4 regions of the Pseudarthrobacter sp. B907 genome follow, and region 2 is predicted to be linked to each of the others. Evidence: riboswitches for the same ligand, from Rfam matches in the RefSeq annotation. Region 2 holds a riboswitch; each other region holds the start of a gene.
The links. Region 2 has a riboswitch for thiamine pyrophosphate ahead of thiC (phosphomethylpyrimidine synthase ThiC). Riboswitches for the same ligand answer to the same signal wherever they lie in the genome.
Positions count from the first base shown of each region.

Region 1: linked by a shared signal. The riboswitch ahead of ABLI39_RS13620 (ECF transporter S component) and the one ahead of thiC (phosphomethylpyrimidine synthase ThiC) in region 2 are both predicted to bind thiamine pyrophosphate.
Region 3: linked by a shared signal. The riboswitch ahead of thiC (phosphomethylpyrimidine synthase ThiC) and the one ahead of thiC (phosphomethylpyrimidine synthase ThiC) in region 2 are both predicted to bind thiamine pyrophosphate.
Region 4: linked by a shared signal. The riboswitch ahead of thiO (glycine oxidase ThiO) and the one ahead of thiC (phosphomethylpyrimidine synthase ThiC) in region 2 are both predicted to bind thiamine pyrophosphate.

Region 1 covers NZ_JBEEQE010000016.1:37,512-41,963, forward strand. The annotation lists gene ABLI39_RS13590 (Na+/H+ antiporter subunit D) at 1-392, shown strand, start outside; gene ABLI39_RS13595 (Na+/H+ antiporter subunit E) at 389-934, shown strand; gene ABLI39_RS13600 (MrpF/PhaF family protein) at 931-1,209, shown strand; gene mnhG (monovalent cation/H(+) antiporter subunit G) at 1,199-1,597, shown strand; gene ABLI39_RS13610 (DUF4235 domain-containing protein) at 1,649-1,912, opposite strand; gene ABLI39_RS13615 (heme-degrading domain-containing protein) at 1,954-2,502, opposite strand; TPP riboswitch at 2,580-2,720, shown strand; gene ABLI39_RS13620 (ECF transporter S component) at 2,789-3,421, shown strand; gene ABLI39_RS13625 (ABC transporter ATP-binding protein) at 3,435-4,452, shown strand, end outside.
Region 2 covers NZ_JBEEQE010000007.1:19,304-23,755, forward strand. The annotation lists partial or broken gene ABLI39_RS07845 (helix-turn-helix domain-containing protein) at 1-65, shown strand, start outside; partial or broken gene thiC (phosphomethylpyrimidine synthase ThiC) at 301-1,861, opposite strand; TPP riboswitch at 1,859-1,968, opposite strand; gene ABLI39_RS07855 (hypothetical protein) at 2,364-3,743, opposite strand.
Region 3 covers NZ_JBEEQE010000002.1:160,571-165,022, forward strand. The annotation lists gene ABLI39_RS02305 (alpha/beta fold hydrolase) at 1-573, shown strand, start outside; gene ABLI39_RS02310 (amino acid permease) at 1,208-2,659, shown strand; TPP riboswitch at 2,882-2,989, shown strand; gene thiC (phosphomethylpyrimidine synthase ThiC) at 2,987-4,452, shown strand, end outside.
Region 4 covers NZ_JBEEQE010000003.1:53,576-58,027, reverse strand. The annotation lists gene ABLI39_RS03315 (thiazole synthase) at 1-365, opposite strand, end outside; gene thiS (sulfur carrier protein ThiS) at 371-607, opposite strand; gene thiO (glycine oxidase ThiO) at 604-1,887, opposite strand; TPP riboswitch at 1,879-1,999, opposite strand; gene thiE (thiamine phosphate synthase) at 2,026-2,733, shown strand; gene ABLI39_RS03295 (ferritin-like fold-containing protein) at 2,730-3,401, opposite strand; gene ABLI39_RS03290 (RNB domain-containing ribonuclease) at 3,443-4,452, shown strand, end outside.

The DNA.
Region 1 (4,452 bases), on a different contig from region 2:
CCCCGCTGGCCTACGCCCTCGTGGCCGGCGGCGTGCTGACCAGCCTGCTGACCCTGCTGGCCGTCGCCCGGGTCTGGAACCGCGCGTTCTGGCGCAAACCCGAGGACGCCGAACACCCGGATCCCGTGCTGCTCGCAGCCCCCGGCGGCCAGCCGGCCGGGGACCGCGCCGGCCAGCAGAACGTGACCCTGCTGCCGCGCACCATGATGGGCTCCACGCTGGGGCTGGTGCTGCTGGGGGTGGCGCTGACGGTCTTCGCCGGGCCGCTGTTCCAAGTCGCCGGGCAATCGGCTTCCGAGATGCTAGACCGGTCCTCCTACATCCAGGCCGTGCTGGGGGACGAGGCCCAGGCCCCGGTGATCGCGCAGCAGCGGCAGGAGGGGGCAAAATGACGCGCAAGCGGATCTCGCTGCGCCAGGAGCTGCCGCTGCTGGTCTGGCTCGTCATCGTCTGGGGCGCCCTCTGGCAGGACTTCAGCGCCGGCAACCTGCTCTTCGGCGCCCTGATCGCCGTGGTGGTGGCACGGGTGTTCTACCTGCCGCCGGTGGAGCTGGGCGGCCGCTTCAACGTGCTGCGTGCCGTGCCGTTCGCGCTGGTGTTTCTGGCCAAGGTGGTGGCGGCCAGCTTCCAGGTACTGTTCCTGGCCGTGGTCCGGGGGCCGCGGGTCATCAGCGCCGTCGTCGCCGTCCCGCTCCGGAGCCATTCCGACCTGCTGGTGACGGCCACCGGGCATGTCATCTCGCTGATCCCGGGCTCGCTGGTGGTGGAGGTGGACCGCTCCACGTCCACGCTTTACATCCACGGCATCAACGTCCGGGACGCCGAGGATGCCGCCAAGCTCCGCAAGGAAGTCCGCGACACCGAGGCCGGGCTGATCCGGATCATGGGCACCAAGGCCGAACTCTCCGCCCTGAAACAGGAGGTGGGCGCATGATGCCCCTGGTCCTGGCCATTACCGCCGTCGTGCTGTCCCTCGCCGCCGGCGGGGCGATCATCCGCATCGCGCGCGGGCCCTCGCTGCTGGACCGGGTGCTGGCCGCCGACGTGCTGCTCGCCATTCTCGGGGCGGCGCTGTGCATCGACATGGCCGTGAACCGCCACCTGAACAACCTGATGCTGCTGGTGGCCATCTCCATCATCGGCTTTGTGGGCTCGGTGACGGTGGCCCGTTTTGTGGCAGACCGGAGGAAGCAGCCCAATGAATCCTGAGACGTTCCCCGCCGACGCCGTGATCGACGCCGTCTCGGCCGTGTTTATGGTGCTCGGGGCGGTAATGTCCCTCGGCGCCGCGATCGGCCTGCTGCGGTTCCCGGACCTGATGAGCCGGATGCACGCCGCGACCAAGCCGCAGGTGCTGGGACTGTTCCTGCTGCTCTGCGCCGTGGGGCTGCAGCTGCGGACCTGGTGGGTGTGGCCGGTGCTGGTGGTGGCATGGATCTTCCAGCTGTTGACCGTTCCGGTCTCCGCCCACATGGTGGGCCGGGCCGGCTACCGCACCAAACACCTGCACCCGGAGCTGCTCAGCGCGGACGAGCTGGAGGCCGTGGTGCAGCAGGCGGCCGGCAAGAGCGGGTTCACCGACGACGACGTCGAGTGACGCCGCCGCCGGGACCCGCCGCTCTGGACGAGGCGGTTTAGACCAAGCGGTTTAGACCAGATCCTGGGTCTTGGCGAAGCGGGTGATCGCGCGCTGCGTGCCGCGGTTGGCGAGGACCTGGATGATGGCGCTGACCGAGGCCGAAATCAGGGCAAAGGTCAGGGCCTGGCGCAGGGTGGTGGGAACGTCGTCGTCGTGGCCCTTGGGCGGCTTGTTGCCGGTGGTCTTTTCCCAGACGGTGTCAACCACCTTGGTGCCGACAAAACCGGCGACGAGGCTGATGCCGGTGCCAAGCAGTTTGATGAAGATGTTCATGCGGCGTACTCCTTGCGGGAGGGAACAGGGCTTCCCCTAGCCTAGCCTCCCCTGGCGCCCCGACGGCCGAGGAATTCGGTCAGGGCCTCGACCACCAGTTCGTGGTCGGCCTTCTGCGGCAGCCCCGAGACCGTGACCGTGCCCACCGCGCCGGTTCCGCGCAGGTAGACGGGGAACGAGCCGCCGTGGGCGGCAAACTCCAGCTGGTCGAACCAGGCGTTGTCCTCGATCCTGCGCCCGGCAGCCCGGGCCCGCAGTCCCACGAGGAGCGACGGGACTTCATACCGCGAGGCCGTGCGCTGCTTGGCCCTGATCCAGCGCTCGTTGTCCGGGGTGGCACCCTCGAGGGCCGCGTGGAAGAGCACCTGCTCACCCTTGGTGATGTCGATGGCGATGGGGTGGTTGCGCTGCCGGCCGAGCTCCACCAGCAGGAACCCGAGCTCCAGCGCGTCGTCCTTGCTGAAGGACTCGAACTGCAGTTCATCGATTTCCGTCAGGATCCGGCCGATGAGCGCGGCCAGGGATCCCGGCGGCTGCGGTTCCGCGGAGTCCGGGTCGTAGTCGGGGGAAGGCCCTGGTGCGTCGCTCATGGGATTCAGCTTCCGTTACGTTCTGCCGCGGCGCAACCCCAACGGGTGTAAACTGGCCCAGCCCACAAGGGCGATTTTAAATACGACAGGGGAGCGCCGCCGTCGGCAATCCGGAGCAGTCCGGGGATCCACAGGTGGGCGCTGAGAGTGCGGACAGCCGCAGACCCTCGAACCTGATCCGGTTAGTACCGGCGCAAGGGAGTCGAGTTCTCAGGGTGCCCGGCACCCGTGGCGGAAGCCGCGCGCAGCCGGAACACCCTCCCCTCCTGTACCTCAGGAGGACGATATGACTGATATTTCTGCAAAGCAGACACTGGCCACCGGCAAATACAGCTGGCGTGTGGTCGACATTGTGCTGGCCGCGTTGATTGCTGTTGCCGGCGGCGTGATTTTCTGGGCCTGGTCCCAGGGCGCCAACCTCGTAGCCGTGCCGCTGAACGCGGTCTACCCGCCACTGACCGGGCTCTACGCCGGCGGCTGGATGATCCCGGCGGTGCTGGGCATGCTGGTCATCCGCAAACCGGGAGCAGCGCTGTTCTGCGAAACCGTGGCCGCCACGGGTGAGCTGATCATGGGTTCCCAATACGGCGCCTCCGTGCTGTTCTCCGGCTTTGTGCAGGGCCTCGGCGCCGAGCTCGTCTTCGCCGCGTTCCTGTACAAGCGGTTCAACCTGCCGGTGTCCCTGCTGGCCGGAGCCGGCGCGGGCCTGTTCTGCGGCCTCAACGACTCCTTCCTGCCCTGGGGCTGGAACATCGCCTACGAGACCGGTGACAAGTTCGCCTACATCGTCTTCTGCGCCGTCTCCGGTGCCGTGATCGCCGGCGGACTGTCCTGGCTGGCCACCCGCGGGCTGGCCAAGACCGGGGTGCTCGCGTCGTTCGCGTCCCGCAAGGCGGCATCGGAACCCGTGTTCTCCTGATGCCCGCACACGCATGACTCCTGTCTACGACGTACGGCCCGCCGCGGTCACCGCCCGCGGCTGGGGCTGGCGGCACGCCGGGCGGACACGTCCGGCCGTCAGCGGACTGGACCTGGATATCCGCCCGGGCGAGCGTGTGCTGCTGCTGGGCCCTTCCGGTTCCGGCAAGTCCACGCTGCTGCACGCCCTGGCGGGGGTGCTGGGGGAGGGCGCCGGCCCGTCCGCAGCCGCTTCCGCAGCCGCTTCCGCCGACGCGGACGACGCCGACGAGACCGGCAGCCTGCTGATCGACGCTGTCCCGCCCCGGGCAGCACGTGGACGGGCCGGCCTGGTGCAGCAGGACCCGGAAACCCAGGTGGTGCTCTCGCGGGTCGGCGACGACGTCGCCTTCGGCGCCGAGAACCTCGCCGTCCCGCCGGCGGAGATCTGGCGGCGCGTGGCGGAAGCGCTCGACGACGTCGGGCTCGGCGGGCTGCCGCTGGAGCACCCGACGTCGGCGCTCTCCGGCGGCCAAAAACAGCGGCTGGCCCTCGCCGGGATCCTCGCGATGCGGCCCGGGCTGCTGCTGCTGGACGAACCCACCGCCAACCTCGACCCCGCCGGTGTCCTGGAGGTCCGCGACGCCGTGGGCCGCTGCGTGGACAAGACCGGGGCCACACTGGTGGTCGTGGAGCACCGCGTCGCCGTCTGGAAAGACCTCGTGGACCGGATCGTCGTGCTGCAGCCGGGGTCCGGCGCGGACTCCGCCGTGCTCTTGGACGGGCCGCCCGAGACGGTCCTGGAGCAGGCGCGGGACATGCTCATCGCCGCCGGCGTCTGGGTGCCGGGCCACGTCCCGGCTACGCGGGCGCGCAGCGGAGTGGCAGACGGGATCACCCGCGGTGGCGGCCCGGCGGGCTCAAATGCCGCCCAGCTGCTGCTCGCTGCCGAGGGGCTGGCCGTCTCCCGCGAACGGCCCCGCCGCACCGGCCTGCTGGGGGGATTCCGCACGGTCCCGCCCGCGCCGGTGCAGTCCGGGATCACGGCCCAGG
Region 2 (4,452 bases):
CCCGTGATTTCGGGATCAGCAGGGAGACTGTCTACCAGTACCTGCGCGACGCCAAGCTAGAGTGAACCGCGCCCCTGCCATACCGTCGTTGGCCCTGGCCGACGCGAGCCGTTAGGTTGACGGAAGGTCCATTATCGGCGCTTTAGAATCGCCAGGGAGTGCCTGCAAAGAAGCTGTTTCCTGGCCTCGATGCGGAGTCTTTCCTGACACCCGGACTCACAACTGTTCAGTCAGCGCCCAGTTCGGCGGCCATGTCCAGGACGCGAGGGCCCGCGGCGGCAGCCGCAGACCCTCGCATTTCTAAGGGTTGAGGCGGACGGGTTCGGGCAGGTAAACCTTGCCGCCCGATTCGCGGAACTCTGCGCTCTTGGCATTCATACCCGCTATTACTTCCTGCTCGGATGCGCCACCGAACTGGTCGCGGATATCCTGGCTGATCTGCATGGAACAGAACTTCGGCCCGCACATGGAACAGAAGTGCGCCGTCTTCGCAGGCTCGGCTGGCAGGGTCTCGTCATGGAATGCCTCCGCCGTGTCCGGGTCAAGGGACAGCGCGAACTGATCACGCCAGCGGAACTCGAACCGGGCCTTCGAGAGGGCGTCGTCGCGTTCGTGAGCTCCGGGGTGGCCCTTGGCGAGGTCGGCGGCGTGCGCTGCGATCTTATAGGTGATCACACCGGTCTTGACGTCGTCTTTGTTCGGCAGCCCTAGATGTTCCTTGGGGGTGACGTAGCAGAGCATGGCGGTGCCGTAGCGGGCGATCTCGGTGGCACCGATGGCCGAGGTGATGTGATCATAGCCAGGTGCAATGTCCGTGACCAGCGGGCCAAGGGTGTAGAAAGGGGCCCCGTCGCAAAGCTCCTGCTGGCGTTCGACGTTTTCCCGTACGAGGTGGAACGGGATGTGTCCGGGGCCTTCGACCATAACTTGGACGTCGTACTTCCAGGCCCGCTTGGTCAGTTCGGCGAGGGTGTCCAGTTCGGCGAACTGGGCGGCGTCATTGGCATCGGCCGTGGCGCCTGGGCGCAGGCCGTCACCGAGGGAGAAGGCGACGTCGTATTTGGCGAAGATTTCGCAGAGTTCGTCGAAGTGGGTGTACAGGAAGTTCTCCTGGTGATGTGCCAGGCACCAGCCGGCCATGATGGACCCGCCGCGTGAGACGATGCCGGTGACCCGGTTGGCGGTGAGGGGAACGTAGCGCAGCAGCACGCCGGCGTGGACGGTCATGTAATCCACGCCCTGCTCGCACTGCTCGATCACGGTGTCCCGGTAGATCTCCCACGTCAGCTCGTTGGCCTCGCCGTTGACTTTCTCCAGCGCCTGGTAGATCGGCACCGTGCCGATCGGGACGGGTGAGTTGCGGATGATCCACTCGCGGGTGGTGTGGATGTCATCGCCAGTGGAGAGGTCCATCACCGTGTCGGCGCCCCACTGTGCCGCCCACTGCAGTTTGTCCACCTCCTCGGCAATGGAACTGGTGACCGCGGAGTTGCCGATGTTGGCGTTGATCTTCACCAGGAATGCCTTGCCGATGATCATGGGCTCGGATTCCGGGTGGTTAATGTTGTTCGGAATGATTGCACGCCCGGCCGCTACGAACGGCGGACTTGCCGTCATCGAGCAGGTTCCGTTCCCGGCCACCGTAAGGCTCGGTATCGCCCCGGGATTCAATCCATTCGGACCGGAAAGGCTCCAGGCCGATCACCGAATCACTCCCAGGCCCAGCTGTCCGGTAGACAGTGAAAGGTGGATTCTTCACCCCGTTCGGCGAATCCTCCAAAGCGATCTCCGTGACAGGGACCCTAATGCCGTGTTCTGTGTCATGGGCATACGCGAGCGAATGCGAATTCATAGCGTTCATCGGTGATTTCCTACTTCCTTCGCCGGCATGACCCGGACAGGTTCAACGGTCACGGACTGCGCCAGCCCGATCTCAGCCCCTGCATCAGGGCACCCGTGTGGATATGACCAAGCTTACAGAGACCGCAACCACGGGAAAATCTGCTGGATGCCCGAGTTCATGCGCAAGCCATGGACCGATGACTGCAGGGCTGCCGAGGGCGCGCCGGTCCGGACGCCGGCGTAAGCAGCTGTTCCCGACGGCTGTCCGACATGATGACAGCGCCCACGTCCCGTGGGTTTTTCGTTGGCAACTACGCCGGTCTGGCCCCCATCGGCGCGTCGTTCGCCTCGCTCTCAACCCACCGAGCAACCGCTTCCCGCGGCTGCCTGACCCAAAAGAAACAACGCGACTGTCTCCCATCCTTGACACACCTCACCGTGTGCCAGGGCGGGGTCGGCACCATGGTCGGACGGAAAGGGCCGGGTGCCGTGTACGGCATCCGGCCCTCCGACTGGCTGGATTAGCCGCCGATGATTCCGGCGTTCTGATCCGTGGTGTTCTGGATGGTGCTGGCCACACCGGCGTTAGCGCCCAGGTTCAGGCCCAGGTCCGCCGCCGAAGCGAAGGAACCACGGTCGGTTCCGGTGGTGCTGTTCTCATCCGTAGTGTTCTTGCTGGTGCTGGCCACACCGGCGTTAGCGCCCAGGTTCAGGCCCAGGTCCGCCGCCGAAGCGAAGGAACCACGGTCGGTTCCGGTGGTGCTGTTCTCATCCGTAGTGTTCTTGCTGGTGCTGGCCACACCGGCGTTAGCGCCCAGGTTCAGGCCCAGGTCCGTCGCCGAGGCGAAGGAACCACGGTCAGTTCCGGTGGTGCTGTTCTCATCCGTGGTGTTCTGGATGGTGCTGGCCACACCGGCGTTAGCGCCCAGGGTCAGGCCAAGGTTCGACGCCGAAGCGAACGCACCACGGTCGGTTCCGGTAGTTCCGGTGTTCCGGGTGGTAGCGTTGTCCTGGATCGTGCTCGCCACACCGGCGTTAGCGCCCAGGTTCAGGCTCAGGTTCGACGCCGAAGCGAACGAACCACGGTCGGTGTCGGTATTTTTGGTGTTCCGGGTGTTTGTGTTGTCCTGGATTGTGCTGGCCACACCGGCGTTGGCGCCCAGGTTCCGGCCAAGGTTCGACGCCGAAGCGAACGAACCACGGTCGGTTCCGGTAGTTCCGGTGTTCCGGGTGGTGGCGTTGTCCTGGATCGTGCTCGCCACACCGGCGTTCGCACCCAGGTTCAAGTTGGAGGCCACGGATCCACGCTCGGTCCCGCTAGTTCCGGTGTTCCGGGTCGTGGTGTTGTTCTGGATCGTGCTCGCCACACCGGCGTTAGCACCCAGGTTCAAGTTGGAGGCCACGGATCCACGCTCGGTCCCGCTAGTTCCGGTGTTCCGGGTCGTGGTGTTGTTCTGGATCGTGCTCGCCACACCGGCGTTAGCACCCAGGTTCAAGTTGGAGGCCACGGATCCACGCTCGGTCCCGCTAGTTCCGGTGTTCCGGGTCGTGGTGTTGTTCTGGATCGTGCTCGCCACACCGGCGTTAGCGCCCAGGTTCAAGTTGGAAGCCACGGATCCACGCTCGGTCCCGGTACTTCCGGTGTTCCCGGCGGTAGCGTTGTTCTGGATCGTGCTCGCCACACCGGCGTTCGCACCCAGGTTCAGGCCAAGGTTCGAGGCGATGCTCTCGCGGTTGGCCGTCGAGGACGTGGAGGTGGTGCTGGTCTGGTTCTGCGTGCCGATACCGAGACCGGCGCCGGTGGTGGTGCCGGTGTCGGCTGAGGCCGCTCCGGCGCCGAGGACGAGGACGCCGCCGGCGAAAACTGCGGCGCAAAGGGTGTTGCGGACAAATGAATGCATGACTGTTTTTCCTCACATGGAATGAATGTTTGTTCCGGCCAAACGGGCCGGTATGCCTGCATATGCCGCGGCATTTAGGTGCGCGGCGCGGGCATCATCAATCCGGTGAGAATCCAGGGTCCTGGGTTGTGGACCCGGGAAGGACGAAGCTGAAAAGGGATCCGTCCCCGCCCCCGGTCAGGGGCAGGACGAAACGGTAGGAAAGATCCGCTGCAGCCTGCGCTCCGACGCCAGTCGGCCCCGATGCGCCGGCACTGCCCGACACCGGTGAGGGCACCGGCGCCGTTGCGGGCACGTGTCCGCCAGGAAGCCGGGCAGGGCTCTGAGGGGACGCGCCGCCGTCATCCATGGACGCCGCACCACGCGGGGCGATACCGTCCGCAATAGCCGTGGGCAGGTGGGGAAGCACGGTGGTGGAGGCGCCCGGTTTCGCGCTGCTCACCGCGGCTGGCCGGAACTCCACGGTGGTGGATCGGACAGCGCCGCCCAGGGAAGTGCTAGCCGTCACGGGTGCAACGGGGGACGCAGCCGTGACGGCCGGCGACCCGCCTGGGATGCCGCTGACAGGTCCGATGCTGACCGGGACCAGCGTGGGGCCGGTGATCAGCCCCGTCACCGCGTGAGTGGATGAGTCCAACGTGTTCGTGACGGGAGCCAGGAGCGGCTGAACAGTGCCAGCGACAAGTTGCGTGGCCGGGGCCAGGAGCGG
Region 3 (4,452 bases), on a different contig from region 2:
ATCCGCGACCGGGAACTGGGTGACCTTGATCTGGTAGGCAGCTCCATGGGCGCCCGCATGGCGATGGAAATGGCACGGAGAGGGCACGCCGGCACGACAATCGCACTCGACCCTGGGGGATTCTGGAATAACCGCCAGGCAGCGATCTTTGGTGCAAGCATCAAAGCATCCGTCGCACTGGTGCGCCGCATCCAACCGGCGCTCCCCTTCCTCACGGGCAACCCCGTAGGCCGCACGGCCCTGTTGGCTCAGTTCTCCGCCCACCCATGGAAGCTGCCCCAGGACCTGGTCCTACATGAACTTCGCGGGTTCAAGACATCAACCAGTCTGGACCCGGCCCTCAACGCACTGATTCACGGACCCCGCCAGGAAGGAGCACCGGCCGGTTCACTCAAGGGCAAACTGGTCATCGGATGGGGGCGGAAGGACAAGGTCACCGCTCCCAGCGAGGCGGCGCGGGCCACGGAGCTGTTCCCGGATGCAACGCTCCACTGGTTCGAAAACTGCGGTCACTTCCCGCACTGGGACCAACCAACGGAGACGGCGCGGCTGATCCTCGATAGCACCGCCTGAGCTGCGGCTGAACGCCGGAGCGAGGCCATCTACGTTGAGCTGGCTTCAGAAAAGCGGAACCTGCAACGGCCGGGGATGATGCCCCAGTCTCGGGAGGCATCGACGTCGCCAGTCCCGAAGTGGGGAACCGGCTTCACCTGGACCGCCGCCGCTAGGGCGTGTCTCCCAATAGGGTGCTCCAGATGACGACGGCGTGCAGGGGGTCCCCCGGCACGCCGGCGGGGATGTCGAAGGAGAGCATGGTCGTTTCGGTGACCAGCATGTGACATTGGACGACTTTTGTAGTTCACATGGTCGACGTTTGTCGCGTAACTTCCGGACCGCAAGCGATGATCAGCTCATGCGGGTCCTTCTTACAGGAAGGGCCCGGATGCGTCGCGAAGCGCGGCAGAAAGCCGGAGGAGATCCCTTACGGGACCTCGCAGCAGCCCGCGACCCGCCGACACCGCCAGTAAGTGCACGAGGAAGAGACTTAAGCCCGAGCAATTTTCCCCGCCTCGCGCTGGAAACATACCCCTAGTCTTAATTCACCACCCCGCTGTTATCTCCGTCACATCCTCGACGGAGCCGCCTGGTCGGTGTCGCGGCGCCACGGTTACCGCCACACCGCCGGCCGTAAGAAGGAAAGAAGCTCATGTCTGAACGCACCATCTCGGAGACCAGGACCAGCGCCTCCGAACACAACCACGAACCACATCTCGCCCGTGCCCTGGGGAACCGCCATATCCAGTTGCTCGCCATCGGCGGCGCAATCGGCACCGGCCTGTTCATGGGGTCGGGTAAAACTATCTCCCTCGCCGGACCGTCCGTGATTTTCGTCTACATGATCATTGGTTCCATGTTGTTCTTCGTCATGCGGGCCATGGGCGAGATCCTGCTTTCGAACCTGAACTACAAGTCATTCAGCGACTTTGCCGGCGACCTTCTCGGTCCGTGGGCAAGCTTTTTCACCGGCTGGTCCTACTGGTTCTTCTGGGTGGTCACCGGAGTGGCCGACATCGTGGCTATTGCCGGTTACGTCGACAAGCTCGCGCCTGGCACCCCGCTCTGGATCCCGGCCCTGATCACACCCCTGGTCCTGATCCTGCTGAACGTGCCCGGCGTAAAAGCGTTTGGTGAAACGGAATTCTGGTTCGCCATCATCAAGGTGGTCGCGATCATCGCGTTGATAGCGACGGGCGTTGTCATGATCGCCACGCATTTCACGTCGCCCAGCGGCGCTGTGGCGAACCTGGCCAACATGTGGAACGACGGCGGGATGTTCCCGCACGGCGCATTCGGCTTTATCCTCGGCTTCCAGATCGCCATTTTCGCCTTCGCGGGCATCGAACTTGTGGGCACCGCGGCCGCGGAAACCAAGAGCCCGGAAAAGAACCTCCCGCGGGCCATCAACTCCATCCCCATCCGGGTATTGCTGTTCTATGTGGGCGCCCTCGTGGTCATCATGGCCGTCAACCCCTGGCGCAGCATCGATCCGGCCAGCAGCCCGTTCATCGGCATGTTTACCTTGGCCGGGCTGGGCATCGCCGCGGTGGTGGTCAACCTTGTGGTCCTGACCTCCGCGGCCTCCAGCGCCAACTCCGGGATCTACTCCACCTCCCGCATGGTCTACGGCCTCGCCCAGGACGGCAACGCGCCGAAGGTATTCGGGAAGCTGAGCGTCCGCAAGGTCCCGCAGAACGCCCTGCTGTTCTCCTGCATCTTCCTGCTGGCCGGATTGGTCCTGCTCTATGCCGGCGATTCCGTTATTGGCGCCTTTACGATCGTCACGTCCGTGGCCTCCGTCCTGACGATGTTCGTTTGGTCCATGATCCTCGTCAGCTACATCGTGTTCCGCCGGCGCCGCCCGGCCCTGCACGCCGCCTCAACGTTCAAGATGCCCGGCTCCGCCTTCATGCCCTATGTGGTGCTGACATTCTTCGGCTTCATGCTCGTGGCACTGGCCCAGGCAGATGACACCAGGATGGCTCTCGTGGTGGCACCTGCTTGGTTTCTTCTGCTCGGCGCAGCCTGGTACCTCAACCGCAAGGCGCCGCTACAGCAAGCCCGGATCGAGGAATGGAAAGCTTTGTCCATCTCCGAATAGGCGAACGTTGCCCGCTGGCCGGGTAAGTTCATCAACAAACTCGACGCATCCTCCGTCGGGCCACGACGGAAGCTCCCACACAGAGACCTCGACAACTTCGGCAGAGCCAATAGTGCCCGTCAGCCTGCGCCGCGCCGCCGCCAGCCGGCGGATCGCATGCGGGGCACCGTCGTTACCGGTCCAAGGGATTTTCCACCTCCGGCGAAGCTTCTGTAGGATCGATCACATCCACACGGGTGCCCTTGCAGGGGCTGAGATCGGGCTGATGCAGTCTGCGACCGTTGAACCTGTCCGGGTCATGCCGGCGAAGGAAGTAGGAAACCACCGATGAGCTCCATGAATTCGCATTCCCTCGCGTACGCCCGCGACCCGGAACACGGCATTAGCGTCCCTGTCACGGCGATCGCCTTGGAGGACTCCCCGAACGGGGTGAAGAATCCACCGTTCACGGTGTACCGCACCGCCGGTCCGGGCAGTGACCCGGTGGTCGGGCTGGAGCCTTTCCGGTCTGCATGGATAGAAGCCCGGGGCGATACCGAGCCCTACGGCGGCCGGGAACGGAACCTGCTCGACGACGGGAAGTCCGCAGTGCGCCGGGGTGCCGCTTCTGCTGAATGGAAGGGTGCGCAGCCGGTGCCCCGCCGCGCCCTCGAGGGTAAGACCGTCACCCAGATGCACTACGCCCGCCAGGGCGTGATCACCCCCGAGATGCGGTTCGTCGCCGTGCGGGAAAACTGTGACGTCGAGCTGGTCCGCGCCGAGGTCGCTGCCGGGCGGGCCATCCTCCCCAACAACATCAACCACCCCGAATCTGAGCCGATGATCATCGGCAAGGCCTTCCTGGTGAAGATCAACGCCAACATCGGCAACTCGGCCGTGACCAGCTCCATTGCCGAGGAAGTGGACAAACTGCAGTGGGCGGCCCAGTGGGGAGCCGACACGGTGATGGACCTCTCCACCGGGGATGACATCCACACCACCCGCGAATGGATCATCCGCAACTCACCCGTACCGATCGGCACCGTGCCGATCTATCAGGCGCTGGAGAAAGTCAATGGTGAGGCCAATGACCTGACCTGGGAGATCTACCGGGACACCGTGATCGAGCAGTGCGAGCAGGGCGTCGACTACATGACCGTCCACGCCGGGGTGCTGCTGCGCTACGTGCCGCTGACCGCCAACCGGGTTACCGGGATCGTTTCCCGCGGAGGGTCGATCATGGCCGGCTGGTGCCTGGCCCACCACCAGGAGAACTTCCTTTACACGCACTTCGATGAACTCTGCGAGATCTTCGCCAAGTACGACGTCGCGTTCTCCCTCGGTGACGGCCTGCGGCCAGGCGCGACGGCCGATGCCAACGACGCCGCCCAGTTCGCCGAACTTGACACCCTCGCCGAACTTACCAAGCGTGCTTGGAAGTACGACGTGCAAGTCATGGTCGAAGGCCCCGGGCACATCCCCTTCCACCTCGTCCGCGAAAACGTCGAACGCCAGCAGGAACTCTGCGACGGCGCCCCCTTCTACACTCTGGGGCCGCTGGTGACCGACATCGCACCGGGCTATGACCACATCACCTCTGCCATCGGCGCCACCGAGATCGCCCGCTACGGCACCGCTATGCTCTGCTACGTCACGCCCAAGGAACACCTCGGGCTGCCGAACAAGGACGACGTCAAGACCGGAGTCATCACCTACAAGATCGCCGCCCACGCAGCCGACCTCGCCAAAGGCCACCCCGGCGCCCACGAACGCGACGACGCCCTGTCCAAGGCACGCTTCGAGTTCCGCTGGAG
Region 4 (4,452 bases), on a different contig from region 2:
TCTGGCAGCAGCGTGTGCTCGTCGGCGATCACCTCGAGTTTCACCCAGTCCGTCTCGAGTGCTTCCCGGGCCAGCTCGGCCGTGAGGACGGCGTCCCGGGCGGTGAAGCAGCCGGCGGTGTTGGGCAGCACCCGGATGTTCCGCTCCGCCAGCAACTGGAACAGCGAACCGGTTTCGGCCGGCCAGTAGCGGCGCATTGCCACCGTGGTGAGTTCGGTTCCGGAGGCCACCAGGGCGGTGCCGAGGCCGTCCAGGCTCGGCGCGCCGCCGGTCCCCATGATCAGCCGCGAGCCCAGTTCCACCCCGTCGATCGTCAGCGGATCCCGGCGTGTCTGCCGCGTTGCGGTCGGTGCTGTTTCTCCCATGGTGTTCATCCTCCCTGGACTGCCGTGACGAGCTCGACGTCGTCGCCCTCGGCGAGCGCCGTCGCGTGCCAGCGGCTGCGCGGTACCACCTCGGCGTTGCGGGCGACGGCGACGCCGAGCTTCCGGCCGTCCGTGGCCTGGCCGTCGGCGGCCAGCGGCCGGCCGGTGACGACGCTGACCAGGGCGCTGACCGTGGCGCCGTCGGCGAGGGTGTGCTGTGCCCCGTTGAGCCTGATGTTCATGCTGTTGTCCTGTCGTTCGGTGAAAAGTCCTGTGCTGATTCCCGGCGGGCGGAGAAGCGGTCCGGGCGGAACCCGGCCCAGCGCGGGTCCGGCGGGCCGTCCAGCAGCTCCCGGCAGACCGCGGCGGCCACCGGGGTCAGCAGGACGCCGTGCCGGAAGAAGCCGGTGGCGATGATCAGCCCCTCGACGTCGCCGCCGGAGCCAGGGCGGCGAACGCGCCCCAGGAGCGGGGCATTGTCCGGCGTTCCCGGCCGTGCCCGTGCCGTGGCCTCGAGCAGTTCGAGTTCGGCGACGGCGGGGAGCAGCTGCTGGGCGTCGCGGAGCAGCTGGTAGACGCCGCCGGCGGACACCGCGCCGGACTCCGTGGGCGCATCCTCGCGCTGGGTCGCTCCGATCACGACCGTGCCGTCCTCCCGCGGGACGATGTACACCGGCACCCCCCGGACCAGTCCCCGCACGGTGGAGCGCAGCAGCGGCCGGAGCTGTGGCGGCACACGGAGCCGGAGGATGTCCCCGTAGACCGGGCGCAGCGGCAGGGCGAGTCCCCCGGGCAGGCCCTGCAGGTCCGCCGCCCCGAGGCCGTTGGCCACGACGGTCTCGTCGGCGCGGATCTCGCCGCCGCCCTCGAGGCTGGCGCCGGCAACGCGGCCGCCGTCCCAGAGCAGCCCGGCGGCGCGGCGGGGCACGGCCGCGAACCGGCCGTCCGCGCGCAGCAGCGCTCCGATCCTGGCCAGCAGCCGGCGTGGGTCCACCTGGTGGTCGGCGGGTATGTCGAGGGCGCAGGAGATGCCGGGGCTGAGCAGCGGCTCGCGGGCCCGCGCCTCACGCACGGTCAGCGGCTCCACGGCGAGGCCGCAGGCCTGCTGCACGGCCCGCAGGTCCGCGAGTGCCCGGCGGTCCGCCGCATCCGCGCCGACGGCGAGGGTCGGCGTCGTGAGATACCCGGTGCCGCCCGCCCCTTCCGGGCCGGACCCGGTACCGCCGTCCAGGGCCCCGTCGAGGCCGGCGGCGAAGCCCGGCCACAGCCGGGCGGCCTCCAGCATGAGCGCGAGGAGCGCTTCCTCCTGGTAGTGGAGTTCGCTGACGGGGGCCAGCATGCCGGCGGCGGCCCAGCTGGCCCCGCTGCCGGGAGCGTCGTCGATCAGCGCCACGGAACGGCCCGACTGGAGCGCTTCCCAGGCGATCCCGTGGCCGACCACCCCGCCGCCGATCACGGCGACGTCGTACCGGTGTGCTGAGGGGTCCGTCGGGGCGGCCAATGGCGGGACTGGTGCGTCCATAGGTTTCCTTCCCTACGCCGGTACTAGCCGGATCAGGTCAAGCGGTCGGCTCTGACGCCCTCTCAGCCCGGCGGCCGTGTGGCGGCCTACGCGGGCTCCCGCGGTATGCGCCCAGTTTAGAGGAACTAGGCTTGGAACATGAGCCAAGTCCACACCACCGCCCGCCTGTACCTGTGCACCGATGCCCGGAAGGGCCGCGGCGACTTCGAGGACTTCGTCGACGCCGCCTTCGCCGGCGGGGTGGACATCATCCAATTGCGGGACAAGTCGTTGGAGGCGGCCGAGGAGCTCGAGCTCCTGGAGGTCCTGCACTCCGTGGCGCAGCGGCACGGCCGGCTCTGGGCCGTGAACGACCGCGCCGACCTCGCCTTGCTCGCCGGGGCGCCGGTCTTCCATATCGGCCAGAAGGACATTCCCTTCGCCGCGGCCCGTGATTTCCTGGGCAAGGGCACCGTGATCGGCATGTCCACGCACACCCCGGAGCAGGTCGACGCGGCCATCGCCGCGGCCCCGGGCCGGAGCGGGCTGGACTACTTCTGCGTGGGTCCGGTCTGGGCGACCCCCACCAAGCCGGGCCGCGCCGCCGTCGGGCTGGACCTGGTGCGCTACGCCGCGGCGGCGATTGAACGGGCCGAGGCCGGCGACGGCGGCCGGGTCGCCGGGGTGGTGCCGTGGTTTGCGATCGGAGGCATCGATCTGGGCAACGTGGAGCAGGTGGTGGAGGCGGGCGCCCGCCGGGTCGTGGTGGTCCGGGCGATCACCGAGGCCGACGATCCCGCCGGGGCGGCACGCGCGCTGCTTGCTTCGCTCGACGCGGGGGCGGATGCCGACGCCGCGTCCAGCTAACCCGCGAGCCCCAGCTGGGACATCCGGCGGGAGTGGGCGGCGGCGAGCTCGGCAGTCAGGGAGCGGACCAGTTCCCCTGCCCCGGCCTCGTCCACGCCGGCCAGACCGCGCAGGAGGGCGCGGTCCACACTGACGCGCTGGGCCTGGGTGAGCGCCTCGCCCAGCAGGCGCCGCGCCCACAGGGCCAGCCGGGAAGCCAGCCGGGGATCATCCGCGAGCGCCGCCTTGAGCCGTTCGCCCAGCACCGCCGTCGCACCCTCGGCTGACTGGACCTGCTCGATCAGGGCGGCCGTGCCGGCGTCGACGTAGCCGGAAATCAGGCGGTAGAAGTCCGCGGACACCGTGTCGATCACGTAGGCCTTCATCAGCGACTCGTACCAGTCGGAGGGGCGGGTGCGCTCATGGAACTGGTCCACGGACGGCTGGAACGGCAGCATGGCCTCCTCCGCGTCGACGCCGAGCTCCGCCAGTTTCGCGCAGACGAGCTCGTAGTGCTGGAACTCGGTGAGGGCAAGGCTCCCCAGCACGGCGCGGTCCCGCAGCGTGGGCGAGTACCGGGCGTCGGAGGACAGCCGTTCGAAGGCCGAGAGCTCCCCGTAGGCCATCACGCCCAGCAGCTCCCGGAGAAAATGCTGGTCGCGGACGGGGCTGGCCGGGGAAGTGCTCATGCTCCAAGACTAATGGCCAAAATCGGGCTAACCTGATTTTCGTGTCTCATCATCGCCTGACCCCAAGCGTGCGCCAGCAGCAGAACCAACTGGCCCAGTCGCTCAACGCACTGCGCACCACGCTGGAGCTGCCGGGCCCGTTCCCGGACGAGGTGCTCCGCGAGGCCGAGGCTGCGGTGGCCGGCCACGAGCTGCCGGCCCTGGACCTGACCCACGTGGAGTTTGTGACCATTGATCCGGCCTCCTCAACGGACCTGGACCAGGCGCTCTTCATTGACCGCGCCGGCGACGGGTACAAAGTCTTCTACGCGATCGCGGACGTCCCCTCCTTCGTCGCCCCCGGCAGCGCGCTCGACGCCGAAACCCGCCGCCGCGGCCAGACGTTCTACACGCCGGAGGGCCGGATCCCGCTGCATCCGGAAGTGATCAGCGAGGCGGCCGGCAGCCTGCTGGCCGGCCAGCTCTGCGCGGCCTTCGTCTGGGAGTTCGAGCTCGACGCCGCCGCCGAGGTGTCCTCGGTCCTGGTGCGCCGGGCGCAAGTCCGCAGCCGGGCCAAGCTCAGCTACCACGGGGTGCAGGCCGAGCTCGACGGCGGCACCGCCGACCCCCTGTTGCAGTTGCTGAAGGAAGTCGGCAGCAAGCGGGTGGAACTGGAACGTTTGCGCGGCGGCGCCAGCCTGAACATGCCGGAGCAGGAAATCGAGCAGCTGCCGGACGGCGGCTACCGGATTGTCGCGGCCCCGCCGCTGCCGGTGGAGGACTGGAACGCCCAGATCTCGCTGATGACCGGCATGGCCGCGGCCGAGCTGATGCTCCGGGGCAAGGTCGGCATCCTGCGCACCATGCCCGCGCCGGACGAGCGGTCGCTGCGGCATTTCCGGCGCCAGACCGGCGCGCTCGGCAAGCCGTGGGACGGGGAGATCAGCTACGGGGAATACCTGCGCACTCTGGACCCCACGGACCCCCGGCAGCTGGCGATCGTCCACTCGGCCGGCATGCTTTTCCGCGGCGCCGGCTACACCCCGTTCGACGGCGAAGTCCCCGGGGACGC